3 regions of the Salipaludibacillus sp. CF4.18 genome follow, and region 1 is predicted to be linked to each of the others. Evidence: riboswitches for the same ligand, from Rfam matches in the RefSeq annotation. Region 1 holds a riboswitch; each other region holds the start of a gene.
What was found. A riboswitch is a leader RNA that binds a small molecule or an ion and turns the genes downstream of it on or off. The one in region 1 is predicted to bind cyclic di-GMP.
Positions count from the first base shown of each region.

Region 2: another riboswitch for cyclic di-GMP. It lies ahead of ACHABW_RS07550 (flagellar assembly protein A); the one in region 1 lies ahead of ACHABW_RS14960 (methyl-accepting chemotaxis protein).
Region 3: another riboswitch for cyclic di-GMP. It lies ahead of ACHABW_RS04885 (response regulator transcription factor); the one in region 1 lies ahead of ACHABW_RS14960 (methyl-accepting chemotaxis protein).

Region 1 covers NZ_JBIMEV010000025.1:19,632-23,816, forward strand. Annotated here, with positions in the region: gene ACHABW_RS14955 (flagellin) at 1-150, opposite strand, end outside; gene ACHABW_RS14960 (methyl-accepting chemotaxis protein) at 1,016-2,998, opposite strand; cyclic di-GMP riboswitch class I at 3,418-3,489, opposite strand; gene ACHABW_RS14965 (GDSL-type esterase/lipase family protein) at 4,036-4,185, shown strand, end outside.
Region 2 covers NZ_JBIMEV010000008.1:36,554-40,738, forward strand. Annotated here, with positions in the region: gene ACHABW_RS07535 (BCCT family transporter) at 1-666, shown strand, start outside; gene crcB (fluoride efflux transporter CrcB) at 753-1,154, opposite strand; gene ACHABW_RS07545 (fluoride efflux transporter FluC) at 1,145-1,561, opposite strand; cyclic di-GMP riboswitch class I at 1,776-1,872, shown strand; gene ACHABW_RS07550 (flagellar assembly protein A) at 1,928-3,973, shown strand.
Region 3 covers NZ_JBIMEV010000004.1:188,798-192,982, forward strand. Annotated here, with positions in the region: gene ACHABW_RS04875 (YhdT family protein) at 1-24, opposite strand, end outside; gene ACHABW_RS04880 (NAD(P)/FAD-dependent oxidoreductase) at 265-1,236, shown strand; gene ACHABW_RS04885 (response regulator transcription factor) at 1,268-1,963, opposite strand; cyclic di-GMP riboswitch class I at 2,131-2,218, opposite strand; gene ACHABW_RS04890 (hypothetical protein) at 2,378-2,677, opposite strand; gene ACHABW_RS04895 (response regulator transcription factor) at 2,818-3,513, shown strand; gene ACHABW_RS04900 (HAMP domain-containing sensor histidine kinase) at 3,494-4,185, shown strand, end outside.

The DNA of each region.
Region 1 (4,185 bases):
CTCGGAGATTACCAGGCCTGCCGCATCGTCTGCCGCCCGATTAATTCGAAGACCGGAAGACAATTTTTCAAGTGTCTTAGAGGTTTGCATAGTATTTTGTGATAAGTGTCTATAAGTATTGAGCGCGGGAATATTATTATTTATTTTCATAGAGACCTCTTTTCAACGTATTGCATACCTCTTATTAATATCGGTTTATTACAATTGGATATTAATATACAGTATAGAATTATTAGTAATTTTTCTGGTTCATTTTCTCGTCAGGTCCAGGACAATAAGCCAGAAAGAAAGCTCAACTGGAATCACACTATCGTAGTTTAAGTATGTTCAATCGCTGAGACACCCTTGAGATCACTAATCAGACTTCGAAACTTTCGTCTTCCCCCTTCTAAGAATTCATCCAAATCCTCTTCCTTTTCATCATGAAGATCAATCCGGTTGACCTCCTATCGGCGTAATCCCTGATTTGTTGATTTTCTTAAGTTCCGCCAGTTCAGTACTCCTCCAAAAGATTGATAATTAAACAACCAAATCATCTTATCGGCCCGATGCAAAAAAAACCATTCCGTTGAATTCGTGTGATCCCCTGGCGACCATTACGTTCGGCTGTTAATTGATCCAATCATGTTTTATCAATAGGACTCATTCAAATCTTGTTGGATCTCCGAAATATCCTGTGAAATCAGATGTGTAATCAGCCTTGATCGTTAGAAGTTTTTCCATTTGTTAAAACCAAACCTAGATTGTTCTTCCACCCCATATCAAATCAAAATACTCTCTAATCCTATTGCATATATGTATGTTGATTACAAAATTCCACTCATTCTTTAACCTCTTGAAAACCAGCCACTCTCACCAATTACCCAAGCCCTGCAAGTGAAGCAGAGAACCGTCCCCAAAGTTCTTTTAGACATAAAAAATCCCCCCTTCAAGTATCCAGATTTTTTATTTTTTAATCTGTCTACCTAAAGGGGAGCATATCAACCGTCCCTATGCTTCATAGCCCTATCTCCTTCTATTTAAGTCTAAACTTACTTACTTGATTGCTTAGTTTCTCTGCAAAAACAGATAAGGAATTCGCACTTTTAGCAATTTCCTCTATTGACGTTGTTGTTTGTTGTACCGATGCTGATGTTTCGTCAACTCCAGCCGCAGACTCCTCTGATATAGATGCAACAGTTTCTATAGAAGTGTTCATTTCTTTTGTGTTTTCTGTGATACTCACAAGACTAGTTGACATTAATCCTATTCTTTCTACCATACTTGTGACAGCTTCATTAATTTGTTTAAATTTTTCACCTGTTATCTTTGTTTGAATGGAACCTTCCCCAACTTGACCATATCCGTTTTCCAATGCATCTACCAAACCTTTTGTTTCTGTTTGAATAGTCAATACAATACCTGTTATGTCAGTCACAGAAACAGAGACTTGATCTGCAAGTTTTCTCACTTCATCGGCAACCACCGCAAATCCTTTTCCATGCTCACCAGCTCGCGCGGCTTCAATTGCTGCATTTAAAGCAAGTAAATTTGTTTGTTCTGCAATAGTCTTTATTACATCTACAAGCTTAGAAATTTCTTGTGATTGTTTATCTAATCCTTGTACTTTGTCTACTGATTCTTTAACAATCGTGTTAATTGAAGCCATTTGTTCAATAGAGGTTTTTATTAGCCTGCTTCCTTGATTGCTCATATCTAACACGTCATTGGATGAATAGGATACACTTTCTCCAGTTTTGTTTAATTGATGTATTTCAATCGTAAAGTTTTCCATCGTTTTAGCTAGATCCATTGCCTTATTAGCTTGAGACTCTGTACCACTAGCTAACTCTTGCATCGTTGAAGCTACTTGTAAACTACCTTCTTTAATTTGATTTGAGGATTGCGTTAATTCCTCACTCTGACTTGAAACTTCTTCTGCCACCTGAGAAACCTCTAGAATCATTTGTTGAAGGTTATCTTTCATTTTTTCAGCAGAGACCGTTAAATCGTATAATTCATCTCTAGACTTAGGCTTGTTAATCGTTGTATTTAAGTTACCTTTTGCTACATCTTCCATGAAAACTTTCAATTCTTGAACAGGTCGAGTAATTCTATTAGCGAATATTAGCGCAACAGCTAAACCGATTACCAAAGCAATAATTAAAGGAATCATTGTATCCTTTAGGAACTCCATTTTCATGGCGCTAATAGTAGCCGAAATATCTTGGGATACTTCAAGAATTGCTACGTGCTGATCACCAGTAGGATTCATTAATGGAGAATAGAAATGCACCGTACTTGTTTCATTGTCTACAATTTTATGGGTGTCACCTGCTAAAACTTTATCGTAGACTACTTCAGAAATGACAGGTTGTCCAAGTTGATCGGATAAACTTTCATCAGAAGAAGCTACAAGTGCTTCTGTATTATAAATGGAAACATTGCCACCAATCATTTCGGACACTTTATTTAACGACTTGTCCTCTAATTCTAATCCGGTTTGCATTGTACCTATTATAGTTGATCCATCTTTAATTGGAACGAATGCTCTTACCGCTAATCCCGAAGTACCTGCTGCGAATCCAGTTACTTCTTTACCATCCAATGCTGCAATAATAGAAGCGCTGTCACTCTTATCGTCACCATATTTACCCGGCTCATGCCCTCTTGTGAATACGATACCGTTTTCATCCCCAAATTCAAACTTATTGATTCCTACTGTTTCTTCTAACACCTTGAAGACAGATGCAACTTTTGCATCGAGAGAAACTCTATCCCCTTCTTTGAACGAAGCTAGGAAATCTTCATGTCTAGCATATCGACTCGCTTCAACTAAACTTTGCTCTGCCTCATTTGCGAAATAAACTTCCGCTGACTTTACAGCTGTATTGATGTTAGCTGCAACCTGATTGGTTTTTGCCTGACTATAAAGCATATATGAACCGACAGCTAATGGTACCATTGCTACTAAAGACACTAGGGTTAATAACTTAAACTTTAACGATTTAATATTCATTTTTTTCCTCCATTTAAGTGACGAATAAACTTGATTCTTATAATTAAGTACATCACAATACTTCTCAATAAAGAAAGTCCAACTAAAAAGACTTCCCTAAATCAAACCTTTTAGATTGGAAGTTTCAATAAAAGTACATTTTTGACAAGGATTGATTTTCCCTCTTTGAATTATGTAGTACGTTAACTAAATATGCTAGTCGACATCGTTTATAAAAACTTTATTATTTATAGCTTCCTTCCGTCGTTTTTCCTGGTGAATCTTTTATATCAATTCTGATTATAATAGGAATTCTTGCTTTTCCTTTCACTTTTGCCTCACCGCCAATTATAGACCTCCACTAGTACGAATACCTTTCCTTAAACCTCAAAATACTCCCAAAGAACCCCTCTTTGAATCTAGACCATGTGTAATTTATAAATGCTAACCCAGCAGTCTTTAGACCTGTGGCTTTGCGTCTTCACCTTTTGATGAATTTACCGTTATCAAATAGGTATCCATTTTATAAATAGGTATATTAACCTTATATAAGTCGATGTTATTTATAATTAACATGAGTATTATATCACTGGTCAGTTGATAAACATAGTACTATTTTCTATAACAACACTACGTTTTTAAGCCAAATTTAATCACATTGGACTAGATAGTGGTCATATAGATTCTTCAATTCTAAATACTATGGCAATAAAGGAATAGCCTCATCTCATTAATTATTTCTATAATTGTAGTGTCTAAAATTTCCCCTTTTAAATTCCGATTGTCTTTTTATGTAGGGAATGGAAATTTATTAACCAAAGTGGGCTATTACGTTGTGACTTTCTAAAAACAAATAATGTTCTCGATTGCTTCATCGGATAAGCGAATATCGGATTACTTTAACCCCCATGGTAGGAACCATCCTGCAAATAATAAGGACTTAGAAAGGTATTTGTCGCACGATTTTAATTGTAAGGGGCACACAGATTCCTATACAATAATTAGTAGATTTAAAGTAGAAATTGGAGAGTCTAATAGGATAAAAGAGGTGATCTTTGTTGGGAAAGTTGAGTAAAATTGTAGCTTTATCAGTGATGGTTTTCACACTGTTTTTTGGGTCTTTTGTTGTCCCGTCCGGAGTATCTGCAAAGACGATGAAGCATGACACGTTGTATTATGTGGCATTGGGAGACTCACTAGCGGCTGGA
Region 2 (4,185 bases), on a different contig from region 1:
ATGAGTACTTTAGCTGTATTACTAATTCTCGTTTTCTTTATTACTTCTGCCGATTCTGCCTCTTATGTTTTAGGTGCAATGACAAGCGGTGGCAGTCTAAGTCCTAAGCTATCCGTTAAAGTTATTTGGGGCTTTTTGATCGCTGGTACTGCAAGTGTTCTTTTAATCAGCGGTGGATTGGAGGGCTTACAGACCGCCTCCATTGTCGCAGCTCTGCCATTCGCTCTCATCATGATTGTGATGATTTTCTCACTCCTGATTATGATGGGACAAGATTTAAAAGCGGACAAAATTCTAAAGAACAAACGTCATACTCGCCAAGTAAAAGATGAAGTCTATGGCGGAATGCAAGAAAATATCTATGATAACTTCAAAGAAGAAGCGTACGGCGATATGAAAGACGACATTTATGAACAGGTAAAAGATGAAGTGTACGATGATTTCAGAGAAGAGGCATATAAAGATATTAAAACCGAAGTATACGACCAGGTTAAAGATGAAGTATATGATGATATTAAAAACGAGGTGTACGAGGAATTTAAAGAAAAAATTTATCAAGATCTTCGAAAGGATCTTGGCGATCAATTATCTGACGACTTTTCTCCTTCGGAAGAAAAGAAAACTGTAAAAGATTCACACAAAGATAATCCTGATAGTAAGAAATAAGCATACTAATGAAATGGAGTATGATATTAAGCTAAGAGTATTAAAAAGGGCACTCAAATGAATTTCACTTGAGTGCCCTTTTTCATTTAAATGAACTTCATCACCTGACTGCCCAGAAACATTCCAATCAGAAAAGCAATCATAGCTCCTCCTATGGATAAACTTACATATGTAATAAACTCTCGCTTTTTTTGTTTCTGTAATAAGGTCACGGCTTCTACACTAAACGTTGAAAATGTCGTGAATGCTCCGCAGAATCCAACTGCGAAAACTAAGAAAGGAAGATCATCATAAACTATCTGAGGAACTTCCTGATATACCCCTCCGAAAAATAGACCAAGAAATAAGGAGCCGAGTATATTCACCATAAGCATCGCTGTTGGTATACTTCTCTGTTTTAGGTGCGACTTCACCCACGCTCCAAGCAAATACCTGCATGAGGCGCCTAGTCCACCTCCTAATGCAACAAGCAGGATGTTCATGACCATTCCCTCGATTCCTTCTTAACACTTCTATTAGCAAGGTACTGCCCTATCATCAATCCAATAGCGGCAACAAACATCCCGCCGAATAGTGATATGAGAAGATAAGTCGCCAATGATCCCATTGAATCGGTCCCGCCTAAGAGCACAGCATCTGCCGCTAAGGTCGACATCGTCGTAAACCCCCCACAAAAACCAACACCAATCCCTTCTTTCAAAACAGGTACGATTACCTTCACAAGTGTCCATCCTGTTAATGTCCCTAACAATAAACTGCCTATGATATTTTCAATAATCGTTCCTACAGGAAACAGGAGGGTCGTCGTTTGCATATTTATCAAATATCTTAACAATGTCCCTAAAGATCCACCAAGAAAAACAGAAAGAACCACCCATCCATGTTTTTGCATCATCCCGAACGCAACCTTTCATCTTCTCTTTCATTATCATCGCATAAAGCATTTCTCAATATCAAATTAATTGTTGATAATTAAACGGGGGGTGGGGTCGTAGTATTGATTATTTTATGTTTTCAAAAAAATATATATTTAGATCTTATTTAAGTTTATAATAAAAGTAATTAGACGTTATTTACCAATTTGAATTTAACACCTTTAAACAAAAGACTGACGATAACGGCAAATCTATTGAAAAATAGAGACGCAAAGCTACAGATCTAACGGACTAATATAAATGTATGTCTTATGATGGCTGAGCTACCGAAACAGGATAATCCCTGTTTCTTAACCATAATAATATGGAAAGAGGCGGTGATAACCTTGACTCAATCATTAGTATTTCAAGGGAAAAATAGAGATTCCGTTGTTAAAAAGGCTCTCTACGAACTTCAATTACAAGAAGATGATGTAGAAATCAAAGTAATAGATTCCGGTTCCAATCGTTTATTTGGACTCAGTAAATCAAAAGTGAAAATAGAAGTAGTCATTAAAGAAAAAAATTCAGAAATACCAGAAAAGGAATTGAACTGGGAAGAGCTGCTTAAACAAGAAATCCATGACCAAAGCACTCCTAGCACTCACGCCACCGCTAACATTTCACAAGTGAATCTACTTGGAAAAGCATGGATTAAAGATGGAAACTTGTATTTTAAAGATTCAGATACTGCAAAACCAATCATAGAGCCGACAGAATCACTTCAAGTGAAGAAAAACGGGGAAATCATTAAAGAGAAAACCTTTCTCTCACAAGGTGATTCCATTACATTTGAATTAACCCCAAAAACTGTAGAAACAGCTTGGTCTCTTAAGGTTAATCAAGAGACACAGACTGTCATCCTTTCTATTAAGCCCGGATATTATTTGATTCCTTATATACCGGATCATCCACCCAATGAAAAGATAACTTTACTGCCAAAAGAAAGAAAGCAACCGAATAATCAATTGATGGAAGAAGATGTATTTGAACAATTAGCCAAAATGAAAGTCATTCATGGCATTGAAACTAATAAAATTAAAGAAGCATGCTCTACGCTGGAGGAAAAAACCTTCGTCATTGCCGAAGGACTTCTACCAAAGCACGGTAAGCACGGTGAGGTTAATTTCACTATTGATACAAAGGAAAAGAAATTAAATTTTGCTGAAAATGTGGATGGAACGATGGATTTTAGAGAATCCATTTACATTCCCTCCATCGAAGAAGGGCAACTTTTAGGTACTGTTGACGAGCCCACTGGTGGCGAAGATGGTATCACAATCTATGGCGATGTTATGAAAGCGAAGCCGGGTAAAGCAGTTACGCTGAAAGTTGGCAGTGGCGTCTCTTATCTAGAAGAAGAGAATAAACTGATTAGTACGGAGAATGGTCGTCCAAAAATCGAGAAACTCGGTCAATTAGTTCGAGTATCTGTATTACCCAAACTTTTACATCACGGAGACTTAAATCTAGAACACGGAAACATTCATTTTGTGGGCGATGTAGAAATAACAGGGCACGTAAATGAACAGATGACGGTGGATGCAGAAGGATCTGCGTTTATTCACAGAAGTGTCCTTCACAGCATAATTCAGACGAGGAACTCCATTACCGTAGCCGGGAATGCCATATCTAGTTCTTTAATCGCGGGAAAAAACAGCCTTGTATTTGATCAAATGTACACACAATTGGAGCCATTTATTCTGGAGTTTCATCAATTTCAAACGATGTTAAAACAGCTGGTCAAATCACCACACTACCAACAAATAAAACCCAACAGTCAAGGATTAGGTCCTGCCATTCGAGTATTAATGGAAACAAAATTTAAAGACTTTTCTTTAAAGTGTAAAGCGATGATCTCTTTAATCAACGATAAACAAAACTTACTCGATCGGCGTTGGCAAACCTTTGCCGGTAAAATTTATAAAGGGTTACTCGTCTATCACACTAATGCATTTAATAACCTATCCGATCTTGAAACGTTTAGTGATGAAGTATACGAACTATTGGACATTTGTCAAAGTCCCTCCAATTCAGTCTCAACTATTAAACTTTTATATACAATGAATAGTGATATACATTGTAACGGGGATGTCCAAATTGCCGGAAAGGGCTCTATTCATTCAAAGATCCATGCTGACGGCGAAGTCACGATAAAAGGGAAACTAATGGGGGGTTATATTTTCGGGAAAAAAGGTGTACGGATTGAGAATGCCGGCTCTGAATCCGGAGTGAAAACAGTGATAGAAGTTCCAGAAGATCAAACAATTGAAATAAAACAGGCTTATACGGATGTTTTTTTGAGGATAGGACAGAAGCAACTTAAACTAACTGATACCAAGACAAATATAAAAGCCTACTTGAATAATGATCATCAAATAGTCCTTTATTAAACAACTATTTTTACCTTCAGTGAGAAACTTCGCTGAAGGATTTTTGCATAAATCAAAATAATGAGGTCTCCTATGAGAAAAGTGTATCGTCTTTTGTATTTGTTACTCGGTTATCATGGATGTTAGAAAAAATTACCACTCCCTTTCCGTGGATGATCGGCGAGCCTCCTCGAACAAACTGACGCTCTGCGGGTTCTTGCTTGGATCATTTT
Region 3 (4,185 bases), on a different contig from region 1:
CGTCCGCTCCGGTATTCTATACATCGTCACTGCCCCCTAGATTTTCTAACCTTCCACAATTAAATAATCGTTCTTATTTATTTACATACTAAAGAATTTTCTTTCAATGAGCAACTTCTCTTGCCTTGCAGATACCGAACGTGTTTCGTTGTCACCTTTTTTTCAATCTAGTATAATAAATCGATAATAGGACAGTTCAGGGTGGTAGTTTTTTAGAAACTGTTGTTTTGGAAGAGTAAGAAAGATAATGAGAGGGGTTTTACTATGAATATTACAGTCATAGGCGGGGGACTTGCTGGTGTTTTTGCAGCTAAAACTCTTATTGAAAAAGGAGAAACAGTAACAATTATAGAAAAAAGCAGAAGTATTGGCGGTCGTATGGCTACAAGACGTATAGGAGAAGGACGAGCAGATCACGGTGCCCAATTTTTCACTGTCCGTTCGATTGAACTCGAAAAACTAACGGAAGAATGGTTAGAGAATAAGTGGATCAAACGATGGTTTGGAGATGATTACCCAAGATATTCAGGTATGGAAGGGATGAACTCGTTCATTAAAAAAATCGCTCAAAATCTGCCTGTCACTCTTCAGGAACGTGTCGATCATATAGAAGCTAAAGACACGGAACTGATTCTATCGACTAACACAGGAAAAAAATACACCAGTGATGCTGTTGTATTAACAGCACCTGTTCCTCAAGCATTAGAATTGCTAGAAAAATCGCCAATTCACGTAACAAATCAAGATAAGAATTCCCTTGCTGCTTCAAAATTTAAACCTTGCTTCGTCGGATTACTCACACTAAAGAAACCTGTTTCTATAGGTGAGAATGGAATAATTTCTGATCACGTACCTGCTGGTGTCGATAAAATTGTAGCAAACGATCAAAAAGGAATATCCCACTCGCCAATCTTATCTGTCTATATGAACGGTGATTGGAGTAGAGATCACTTTGCCCTAAAAGATGACGAGGTGCTTAACGAAATAGTAGCTATTCTCTCACCAGACCTTATTGAATCTAATAATCTATCGGCCTATCAATTAAAACGTTGGCGCTACGCGGAAGCGACACACGTGTACAGAGAACCTTTCTTAAAACTGAAAAATTACCCGATCTTCATTGCAGGCGACAGTTTTTTAACAAAAAATGATACTAGTGGCCGAACGAGAATCGAGAGTGCTATTCTATCGGGTATTCGAGTCGGAGAGGCCACTTATCGGGATTCACGTTATTGAATTTTAAGGAAGCGAACTCTTTATAACTTCGTTACCGTTGTCCTTCAACCCACCCGCACTTAATCGCTTTTACCAGTGCATCTGTGCGGTCTCGTGCACAAGTTTTTTTAATAAGTCGACATACAATGGTACTAATCGTTGACTCGGCAAAATAAAGTTTTTCAGCGATATTTTTATTGTTTTTTCCATCAAGGATCAATTGCAGAACAATTTGCTCATTCTTTGATAATTGAAGGTCAACCTTATCTTTAATAAGAACAAGCTGTTTAATCGGCATACTTTTGTATTTAATATGATCTATCTCATTCACAATATCTTTATGAAAGTCTGCCTCTAAAAAAATTCCTGTATTTAATAAAGTTTGCAACACATTTGAATAATTATCCTTTAAATAAGATAATGAAACTAACCCGCTTATCGGAAATGATAAAGTAGTAAGTAACTCTTTATGGAGAGGATTTTTACTTATAAGTAAAATGTGACAGTCTTCTTTCCTTTTAAGTTCATGTATTTTTTCTAATATTAAATTCAGTGAATATTTATCGTCATTATCAAACGAAAAGAAAATCCAATCTTCTTTAGTGTCCTTCTGTTGTTTTAACGTAAGGGCAATAATTTCCTCTGAAATTTTTCCTCTTAAACTTCCAGACAAAATGTCGGAGCTTTGATCATAGTAGATGATTCTAGATTTAAGTGATTGTACTTCTCTTTTTTTAGTAAGATTCATTCTGAAATTCCCTCCTTAAGTAGTAATACTAGTTAACATCATTCATTACTCAGAGCAACTAAATTATATAGTATTTAAGTACTTATTTATGGAACACAAAAACCCCACCAAAAAGAATGGTGGGGTATGAAAATAAGGTTACTTATTTTCAAAAGAGTCCAACTCTTTTCGGTAACCCGGCTGTCTTAGCTTTTATAAAGCCTTAGACCCGAAGCTTTGCGTCCTTATTTTTCAATAAGTTTGCCATTATCGAAGTTTATCGAATTATAGGTAATAGGTATTAAGTAAAATTATAGTCTTTTTTCGATAGAATGTAAACGTTATATGAGAGAAACTCCGTCTTAAATAGATAAACAAAGCCTCTCAAAAGTTAATTTCCAACTAATTGAAAGGCTTTGTTCAGTTTAAATATGATTATTCGGTGTCGTATATCTCTGATTCTGTTAAGTGACCTTCTTTAATTATTGTGTCATCAATGTTATCGGACGTAACAGCAATCGGATCTAATAAAATAGAAGGAACCTCGATTTGACCGTTGTCAGTTAGTGAATCTGTCCCAATTTCTTCACCGGCAGCAATCTGCATCGCCAGTTCAGCAGCTCTATTGGCAATCAAATTAATTGATTTATACACTGTCATAGTTTGTGTGCCCTCAACAATTCGTTGAACACCATCAAGTTCAGCATCTTGACCGGATATTGCTCGAAGAACCAAAAGGAAACCACTAGTATGTATTTGTTATTCCCCTTCATGTATCATGAAGAAAAGCAGCAACATCCATGAAACGAGATAACATTAGAAAAATAATTTAAGAAAAACGCATAGCGTCAAAAAAACTAAGGAGATAACTATCAATGACGACCATATTAGTAATTGAAGACGAAGAAGCCATTAACCATGTTCTGCGCGTTTTTTTACAGCGAGAAGGTTGGCATGTTATTCAAGCATTCAACGGAAACGAGGGAATCGATGCCTATTACGATCATCACCCAGATTTAATCTTACTGGATGTGATGCTTCCTGACCGAGATGGTTGGAGCGTCCTTCATGAAGTGCGTGAAGAAAGTCAGTGCCCTATTTTAATGCTGACTGCTCTCGGTGACGTGCAGCACCGACTAACAGGATTGAACAGTGGCGCTGATGATTACATCACGAAACCTTTTATTGCCGATGAAGTTGTCGCTCGAGTTCATGCCGTCCTTAGGCGTGTGACTACCCCTTCGGAAGAAAGAGATAATTCTACCTTTACCTACGGAGAGCTCACGATAAACGAATCCACTAGAGACGTTCGTATTGGAGGAAATATTGTGGCCATCCTTCCAAGAGATTTTAAGCTTCTTCTTTATTTGGCACGAAATCCAAACCAAACATTGACGCGCGAGCAACTATTAGAAAATGTTTGGGGTCAGGACTACGAAGGCACAGATCGAGCTGTTGATTTATCCGTCAAGCGGATCCGGCAAGCATTGAAAGATTGGTCAGATGACGAAGGTGAACTAACGACAGTAAGGGGAATGGGGTATCAGTTCCGTGTCTACACGAAAAAATAAACGGATTCCACTGCTCCAACATTGGACAAGACGTTATTTAATGACCCTTGTTGTCGGACTTATTGTAATCGGGATTATTTCTGCTCTTTGGATTCGCCACACTACTATAGAAAACCGGATTGATTTAACACGGTTTATTGCAGAACAAACCGCGGCACAAGTTGTTAATTTACAAGAAGATGAGACAACCCTGGAGGACACTCCAGAAATTAATCCTCAATTTCGAGAAGAAACAGAGATTTTTGTTGTGGATCCAGGAGGTTACACGCTTTCTCCATATAACCGTCAAGGTGGTCTCTCCATTCGAAGATTCCCTACGACGATATTGGATAGCGAAGAGGATGTTCAAGTTGTTGATTTAACGAACGAAGGAGACCGTTTCTATGTCGTGAAGGCCCCTATTGAAGATCAAGACGTTCTTTTTGGCTGGGTGCTTGTTTTACAAAAAGAAGAGTTTGTAACTTCTGTCCAACAAGAATATCGCCAACTCACCATGATGCTTTTAAGTATGGCGGTTCTTGGATGGGCGGCAATCTACTTTCAATTACGCCGATTAGTTACACCGATTAAATATGTCTCTAATGGTGCTCGTAAAATTAAAGAAGGCACGTATCAAAAAATGGCACTTACTCCAGAATCTATTAAAGAGGAAGAAGTCTATGATTTAGTGGA